One region of the Bradyrhizobium sp. KZN70725 genome, then DNA from elsewhere that is predicted to be linked to it. Evidence: predicted binding sites of a transcription regulator. Region 1 holds the regulator's gene; the other holds the start of a gene.
The links. The regulator HrcA, encoded in region 1, represses chaperone genes, less so after heat shock. The targets are predictions, from matches to a motif close to GTTAGCACTCNCNNNNNGNGAGTGCTAAC.

Region 1 (4,415 bases):
CGGATCGTAGCCAAAGCCGGCGGTGCCACGCGGCGGCCAGACGAGGGTTCCATCGACGCGGGCCTCGACCTGCTCGAGATGATCGTCGGGCCAGGCCACGCACAACGCCGACACGAAGTGCGCCTTGCGCCGGTCCGGTGCGGTGGCGCCGCGTTCCTGCAGCAGCCGCTCGATCCGCGTCATCGCCGCCATGAAGTCCTTGCCCTCGCCGGCCCAGCGCGCCGAGTAGATCCCGGGCGCGCCGTCGAGCGCGTCGACCACGAGGCCGGAATCGTCGGCGAAGGCGGGCAGTCCGGTCGCCTTCGCTGCCGCGATCGCCTTGATCGCCGCGTTGGCGCGAAAATTGTCGCCGGTCTCCTCGGGCTCGGCGAGGTCGAGCTCGCCGGCCGACACCACCTCGACGCCGTGCGGCGCCAGCAGTTCCCGCATCTCGGCAAGCTTGCCGGGATTATGGGTGGCGATGACGAGCCTTCCGGTGATTCGGCGGTGCATGACCAATCTGACTACGCCACCGCGATCTTTTGCAAGTCGACCAGACGCGCGACACCTTTGCGCGCCAGCGCCATCAGCGCCAGGAATTCACCTTCCGAGAACGGCGTCTTCTCGGCGGTGCCCTGCACCTCGATGATCCGGCCGTCGCCGGTCATGACGAAATTGGCGTCGGTGTCGGCTTCGGAATCCTCGGCATAGTCGAGATCGAGCACCGGCGTGCCCTGGTAGATGCCGCACGAGATCGCCGCCACATTGTCGCGCAACACATTGGTCTTCAGCATGTTGCGGGTCTTCATCCAGTTGATGCAGTCGGCCAGCGCCACCCAGGCACCGGTGATCGAGGCGGTGCGGGTGCCGCCGTCGGCCTGGATGACGTCGCAATCGACCGTGATCTGGCGCTCGCCGAGCGCCTCGAGGTCGACGGCCGCGCGCAGCGAGCGGCCGATCAGCCGCTGGATCTCGACCGTCCGGCCGCCCTGCTTGCCGGCCGAGGCCTCGCGGCGGGTGCGTTCCAGGGTAGCACGCGGCAGCATGCCGTATTCGGCGGTGACCCAGCCGCGGCCCTGGCCCTTCAGCCACGGCGGCAGCCGCTCTTCCAGCGTGGCGGTCACCAGCACATGGGTGTCGCCGAACTTCACCATGCAGGAACCCTCGGCATATTTGACGACGCCGCGTTCCAGCGACACGGGACGCAGTTCATCGGGTGCACGGCGGCTTGGCCGCATGAAATCCTCCAGAAATCCGAGAAAATTGGCTGGCGGTGCTTGTAGGAGCGGGAAGGGGCAGCGGCAAGGGTTTTGGCGAGGGTTTTCGGCCCCGGTAGGGTCCGGTACGACGGGGCCGAATGCATGCTTGTCATCGGCCTCCCGGATCGACAAATTATGCAGTAATTGTGAGGGACTGGAGTGTGACTCACCACGATCCGATTGGCCTGATCGCGCCGCATGCCGGGCTCGCCCAGCTCAACGAGCGTTCGCGCGATATTTTTCGTCAAATCGTCGAAAGCTATCTCGCAACCGGCGAGCCGGTCGGTTCGCGCAACATTTCGCGCCTGATCGCATTACCGCTGTCGCCGGCCTCGGTCCGCAACGTGATGTCGGATCTCGAGCAGCTCGGCCTGATCTATGCGCCGCACACCTCCGCCGGCCGCTTGCCGACCGAACTCGGGCTGCGCTTCTTCGTCGATGCGCTGATGCAGGTCGGCGACCTCACCGAGGCCGAGCGTCAGTCGATCCAGACCCAGCTTGCGGCCGTCGGCCGCGCGCAATCCGTCGAGGCCGCGCTTGGCGAAGCCTTGACGCGGTTGTCGGGGCTGACCCGCGCCGCGGCGGTGGTGCTGACGCAAAAGTCGAATGCGCGGCTGAAGCACATCGAGTTCGTCCGGCTGGAGCCGGAAAAGGCGCTGGTCGTGTTGGTCGGCGAAGACGGCCAGGTCGAAAACCGCGTGCTGGCACTGCCGCCGGGTGTTCCATCCTCAGCCCTGACCGAGGCGACCAATTTCCTCAATGCGCGGATCCGCGGCCGGACGCTGGCCGAAGCGCGGCTCGAGCTCGAGACGGCACTGACGCAAAATCGCGCCGAGCTCGATCAGCTCACGCAAAAGGTGGTCGCGGCGGGCATCGCGAGTTGGTCCGGCGGCGAGAATGAGGACCGCCAGCTGATCGTGCGCGGTCACGCCAATCTGCTCGAGGACCTGCACGCGCTCGACGATCTCGAGCGCATCAAGTCGCTGTTCGACGATCTCGAAACCAAGCGCGGGGTGATCGATCTGCTCGGCCGCGCCGAACGCGGCGAGGGCGTGCGGATCTTCATCGGCTCGGAGAACAAGCTGTTCTCGCTGTCGGGTTCCTCGACCATCATCGCGCCCTACGGCGACGCCCAGGGGCGGATCGTGGGCGTCCTCGGCGTGATCGGACCGACGCGGCTGAACTATGCGCGGGTGATCCCGACCGTCGATTATGCCGCGCGCATCGTCAGCAAGATGCTGGGCGGCTGACCGGGGGGCGATTTCGCTTTCATTTGACGGGTTTTCTTCACCCAAGCCGGAGATCCCAGTTCCCGAGACCGGTATGTTGCGCTTGATTTTCGCCGCCCAAAGCACGATATCCCGGCAAGCAATCCCCAAGATTTGAACCGACGCGAGTTTTCGAGAAGGCAAGCCATGACCGATCCGAACCGGGCCAATGACAACACCGAGAATTCGGCGCCGACGGGTGAGCCCGTGGTCTCGAAGCCCTACATCATGCCTGACGAGCCCGAAGCCGGATCGGCGGAGGCGCTGACCAAGGAACTCGCCGAGGCGCGCGACCGGACGCTGCGCACCCTGGCCGAGATGGAGAATCTCCGCCAGCGCACCCGCCGCGAGGTCGCCGACGCCAAGACCTACGGCATCACCGGCTTTGCCCGCGACGTGCTCGATATCGCCGACAACCTGCAGCGCGCGCTCGATGCGGTGCCGGCCGAGACCAAGGAAGCCGCCGATCCCGGCCTGAAGGCGCTGATCGAAGGCGTCGAGCTGACCGAACGTTCGCTGCTCAACGCGCTGGAGAAGAACGGCGTCAAGAAGTTCGACCCGATCGGCGAGAAGTTCGATCCGAACTTCCAGCAGGCGATGTTCGAGGTGCCCGATCCGTCGGTGCCGTCGGGCACCGTGGTGCAGGTCGTGCAGGCCGGTTACATGATCGGCGAGCGCATCCTGCGTCCGGCGCTGGTCGGCGTCTCCAAGGGCGGCGCCAAGGCCGCCCCGACCGCTGACATCACCGCCTGATCCGTCCGATCCCGGACACCCGTCTGTGAGCTCGCGGATTGCGCGGGCTCACAGTCGCGGCTTCTCGTGTGCCTTCGGCCAATAGGTGCCGAAGCTCCAGAGATTTCCTTCCGGATCGCGGCAGGCGAAGTCGCGGCTGCCATAATCCGTGTTTCGCGGTTCCATCTCGATCTTCGCTCCGGCAGCCTTGACCTTCGCGTGCAGCGCGTCGGGATCGTCGACGGCGATATAGATCGAGTCGGTGCGGCGGTTGTCGAGGTCGCCGACCAGCCTGCCATATGCGTCGTCGCGGCTCTGGCCCAGCATCAGCATCGAGGAACCATAGGCGAGCTCGGCGTGATGGATCACGCCGCCATCGCGGTAGACGACGTGTTCGGTGAACCCAAGCACCGTCGTGAGCCAATTGGTCATCGCCTCGGCATCCTTGCAGCGCAGGGTTGGGTAGATGCGGGGCGGTTCGATGTCGTGCGTCATGGTCGCTCACCTCCTTGGCTGACGGCGCCATCCTGCACGGGGCAACGCGGCGTTGGCTTGAAGGTTTGTTACCAGTCCGCCAGCCCATCGCCGGCGTGAACCAGCCGGCGGTCGGTCAGCGCCCGGCGGCGCGCCCAGGCGGTTGGCGGTTCGCCTGCGAATTCGACGAACTCGCGGGCGAGATGGGCCTGGTCGGCATAGCCGCTTTCCGCCGCGATCCCCGCCCAGCCAAGCGCTGCGCCGCTTTGCGCCAGCCGGCTCGCCCGGTGAAACCGCATCATGCGCGCCAGCGATTTGGGGGCGAGGCCGAGTTCGGACCGAAACCGGCCAGCCAGATGCTTGCGGCTCCAGCCGATCTCGTCGGCCAATGCCGTGATGCTGATAGCGCCGGCCGAACGCGCCAGTTTTCGATAGGCGAACGCGATTTCGGGAGACGGCATGTGGCCGGCGCGGCGCAGCACGAACGCCTCGATCAGGTCGAAGCGGCGCTGCCAGCAGGTCACGGCGCCGAGCTGTTCGCGCAGACGACGGCCATCATGGCCGAGCACATCGTCGATATCGACCATGCGCCCGACCAGGTCGGTCACGGCGCCGCCGAAGAAGCCGTAGGCGCCGAGCGGGGTGAAATCGACCTGCACGCAGGCGGCGCGCCCGTCGGACTCGATGTAGACAGGCCCGGCAT
Region 2 (4,415 bases), on a different contig from region 1:
GCGCCGATCTCGGTCCGATGCATCGCGAGATCATGGCCGAGCTTCGCTCGATCCGCGCCCAGATGGCCGCAGCCCCGGCACAGCGCACCGGCGACAGCGTCGATGCGGCGGTCGCCCGCGAAGTCGCCGAGACCCACGCGCTGCTCGAGACCTACCGTGCGCAGGTCGAACAGTGTGAGAAGCTCAAGGTCGAGCTCGACCTGATCCACGACGCGATCAGCCGCACCAAGCGCGAGATCGCCGTGCTGCATGGCAAGAGCTTCAACGGCGAGGAGATGGCCAAGGTCAATGGCGAGCTCGGCGCCGTGGTCGGCGGCACCGAACAGGCCACCCAGCAGATCCTCGAGGCGGTGGAGGCGATCGACCAGGCCGCGTCCGCGCTCGCCAACAACGTCACGCCCGACCAGCAGAAGCGGCTCAGCGAAGATATTCAGGAGCGCGTGGTCTCGATCTTCGAGGCCTGCAACTTCCAGGACCTCACCGGCCAGCGCATCAGCAAGGTGATGCAGACGATGAAGTTCATCGAACAGCACATCAACGAGATGATGAACATCTGGGGCGGCGTCGACGCGATCAAGTCGCACGTCCCGGCGATCGTCGACACCCGCGAGGGCGATGCCCGCCTGCTCAACGGTCCGAAGCTCGACGGCGACGCCGGCCACGCCTCACAGGACGACATCGACGCGATGTTCAACTGAGGTTTCTCAGATCAGCACGAAAAACGCCGGCCCTCGGGCCGGCGTTCTTGTTTGAGCGAGCCCACCCAGTAGAGGTCACCAGACACAGCGCCGTGCTCGTGCTGCCGTTGCGCCGGCTTCACGCACAGACGTACGGCCGCGCGCGGGCGTTGATCTACGTCAATCCGATCCATGCCTTGCTGCTCATTATGTTGGGCCGCGCCTGAAGCGGCGCACCATCTTTTGGCCCGCCCGCGATGAGGAGGATCACCATGCGTCGGACGAACATTTTTCCAACCAAGTCAGTGACGGTTGCGGGAATAGCGGCGAGCCTGATGTTGGGGTTTGCAGGCGCCGCTCTCAGTCCAGCACCGGCCAACGCCGTGATTTACTGCACGTATGTCGGTTATCCGGCAGGCTGCGTGGCGCGGGCAGGCGTTGTGCTCAGGCCTCGTCCGGTGGCGCGCGCTGCGGTCCGCCACAATGCGGGCGGCAATTTGAATGGCGGCGTCAATCGGGTTGGCGTGCGGCGATAAGGCCGTGTTTGCGGGTCTCCTTCCCTTCTCCCCTTGTGGGAGAAGGTGGCGCGGATGCAATCCGCGCCAGATGAGGGGTTGTCGCCGCCTACTCAAATCTCGAAAGGGTCACTCGCGGAGGGAGACCCCTCACCCGGATTGCATCTGACGATGCAATCCGACCTCTCCCACAAGGGGAGAGGTGCACCGACTATGCGGCGCTTTGTCGGAAGATCGCTCGAAGTCCCGCCGTTACGCCCTCGGGGCGCAGCGGACGTAGACCATGTTGCCGTAGCGGACCCCGGCGTCCTTGTCGACGAAGCGGGTGATCATGACGCGGCCATCGAACGAGACGATCTCGCGGTCCTGCTCGCCGGGCGTCGGTCCAGGCGGGCCGATATAGTTCTTGCCACTCGGGGAACCCTTCAGCCGCAGTTCCTGCGGGGTGGCCTGGTCGGCCAGATGCATGATGACGCCGCCGTTCTGGCCGGCGCCGATCACGTAAGGCTGCTTGCACTGGCCGCGCGCGGCGGCCTCGGTGCGGGCGCGATCGGCGGGATTCTGGAACGAGGCGAGACCCCAGCGGCCGACGATCTCATCGGCGCGGATGCTTGCGGGCATTTCGGGGGCGACCCCCGGCTCGGCTGGCGCCGGCTCAGGGTTCGACGACAACGACGGCAGGCTCATGCTGCCGCACGCCCCCAAGAGTGTCGTCAGCGCCGAAACAGCCGCGAACCGTGCGACCAATCGCGCGTTGAATGACCTGATCATATGCATCCCCCGACTATGTCCCGGCCGCACCCGTCCTGCAGCCAAGCGTAAAACTTAAGACGGAGCAATGACGTCTGACAAAATTACGTCATCGCTACGATTTGGTTTCTGGTCCACCATCCTATATTGGCCTCACCAAGGCCTTAACCCGTTTGCTTGACAGAAACTGCGCCAGGCCATATTTCCCGGCCCACAATTAGCACTCTCGCACCACGATTGCTAAGAGCGTCGGGCGTCCTGCCCAGCGCCGACCGGGCCGGCATCCAACGCCGGTCCCGATGAACCGGACCTGAAACCGAGCCTCCAAGAGGGAACGTCATGGCTAAATCCACCTTCCGCCCCCTGCACGACCGCGTCGTGGTCAAGCGTATCGATGCCGAGGAGAAATCCAAGGGCGGCATCATCATTCCGGACTCGGCGAAGGAGAAGCCGTCCCAGGGCGAGATCGTCGCCGTCGGCCCGGGTGGCCGCGACGAGGCCGGCAAGCTGATCCCGATCGACCTCAAGGTCGGCGACCGCGTGCTGTTCGGCAAATGGTCGGGCACCGAGGTCAAGCTCGACAACCAGGAACTCCTGATCATGAAGGAGTCCGACATCATGGGCGTGCTGGCGTAAGCGCCACGACCAATTCGAGAGCGCCCACTCTCTCCGCCGTCATTCCCGGACCTGATCCGGGCATCCATCAATCTTCGCAAGATTCTCGCAAGGACGATGGATTGCCGGGTCATCTGGCACGAAGACGCACTTCGTGCTTTTGCCCGGCAATGACGAGCGCAGATGCCGGGCGACCGCATCCAATCATTCCAGGAGTTCAAATCAATGGCTGCCAAGGACGTAAAATTCGCCGGAGAGGCCCGCGACCGCATGCTGCGCGGTGTCGACGTGCTCGCCAACGCCGTGAAGGTGACGCTCGGCCCCAAGGGCCGCAACGTCGTCATCGAGAAGAGCTTCGGCGCTCCCCGCATCACCAAGGACGGCGTCACCGTCGCCAAGGAGATCGAGCTCGACGACAAGTTCGAGAACATGGGCGCGCAGATGCTGCGCGAGGTCGCTTCCAAGACCAACGATACCGCCGGTGACGGCACCACCACCGCGACCGTGCTGGCGCAGGCCATCGTCCGCGAGGGCGCCAAGTCGGTCGCCGCCGGCATGAACCCGATGGACCTCAAGCGCGGTATCGACACCGCGGTCGCGGCCGTGATCAAGGACATCGAGAAGCGCGCCAAGCCGGTCGCCTCCTCGTCCGAAGTCGCCCAGGTCGGCACCATCTCGGCCAATGGCGATGCCGCGATCGGCAAGATGATCGCGCAGGCGATGCAGAAGGTCGGCAACGAGGGCGTGATCACCGTCGAGGAGAACAAGTCGCTCGAGACCGAGGTCGATATCGTCGAGGGCATGAAGTTCGACCGCGGCTACCTCAGCCCCTACTTCATCACCAACGCCGAGAAGATGACCGCCGAGCTCGAGGATGCCTACATCCTGCTGCACGAGAAGAAGCTGTCCGGCCTGCAGTCCATGCTGCCGGTGCTGGAAGCCGTGGTGCAGTCGGGCCGTCCGCTCTTGATCCTCGCCGAGGACGTCGAGGGCGAGGCGCTGGCGACCCTGGTCGTCAACCGCCTGCGCGGCGGGCTCAAGGTCGCCGCCGTCAAGGCGCCGGGCTTCGGCGATCGCCGCAAGGCGATGCTGGAGGACATCGCGATCCTGACCGGCGGTCAGCTGATCTCCGACGACCTCGGCATGAAGCTCGAGAGCGTCACGATCAACATGCTCGGCCGCGCCGGCAAGATCGTGATCGACAAGGAGAACACCACGATCGTCAAGGGCGCCGGCAAGAAGAAGGACATCGACGCCCGCGTTGGCCAGATCAAGGCGCAGATCGAGGAGACCACCTCGGACTACGACCGTGAGAAGCTGCAGGAGCGCCTCGCCAAGCTCGCCGGCGGCGTTGCGGTGATCAAGGTCGGCGGTGCGACCGAGGTCGAGGTCAAGGAGAAGAAGGACCGTGTCGAGGACGCGCTGAACGCGACCCGCGCCGCGGTGCAGGAAGGCATCGTGCCGGGCGGCGGCGTCGCGCTGCTGCGCGCCAAGAAGGCGGTCGGCCGGCTCACCAACCCGAATGCTGACGTCCAGGCCGGCATCAACATCGTGCTCAAGGCGCTCGAAGCTCCGGTCCGCCAGATCTCGGAGAACGCCGGTGTCGAGGGCTCGATCGTGGTCGGCAAGATCCTCGAGAACAAGTCGGAGACCTTCGGCTTCGACGCGCAGACCGAGGACTATGTCGACATGGTCGACAAGGGCATCATCGACCCCGCCAAGGTGGTGCGCACCGCCTTGCAGGACGCCTCCTCCGTGGCCGGCCTGCTCGTGACCACCGAAGCCATGGTCGCCGAACTGCCGAAGGACGCGGCGCCGGCAATGCCGGGCGGCGGTGGCGGCATGGGTGGAATGGGCG

Region 2: a site for HrcA is predicted at 2,159-2,187, ahead of ACZBJS_RS14805 (co-chaperone GroES). Genes of this name have one in related genera too.

The regions. Positions count from the first base shown of each region.
Region 1 covers NZ_JBUYWT010000006.1:120,142-124,556, reverse strand. Annotated here, with positions in the region: gene rdgB (RdgB/HAM1 family non-canonical purine NTP pyrophosphatase) at 1-492, opposite strand, end outside; gene rph (ribonuclease PH) at 504-1,217, opposite strand; gene hrcA (heat-inducible transcriptional repressor HrcA) at 1,400-2,488, shown strand; gene grpE (nucleotide exchange factor GrpE) at 2,654-3,259, shown strand; gene ACZBJS_RS08125 (VOC family protein) at 3,308-3,733, opposite strand; gene ACZBJS_RS08120 (helix-turn-helix domain-containing protein) at 3,802-4,415, opposite strand, start outside.
Region 2 covers NZ_JBUYWT010000013.1:18,692-23,106, reverse strand. Annotated here, with positions in the region: gene ACZBJS_RS14820 (protein phosphatase CheZ) at 1-698, shown strand, start outside; gene ACZBJS_RS14815 (hypothetical protein) at 935-1,213, shown strand; gene ACZBJS_RS14810 (hypothetical protein) at 1,445-1,963, opposite strand; gene ACZBJS_RS14805 (co-chaperone GroES) at 2,282-2,578, shown strand; gene groL (chaperonin GroEL) at 2,783-4,415, shown strand, end outside.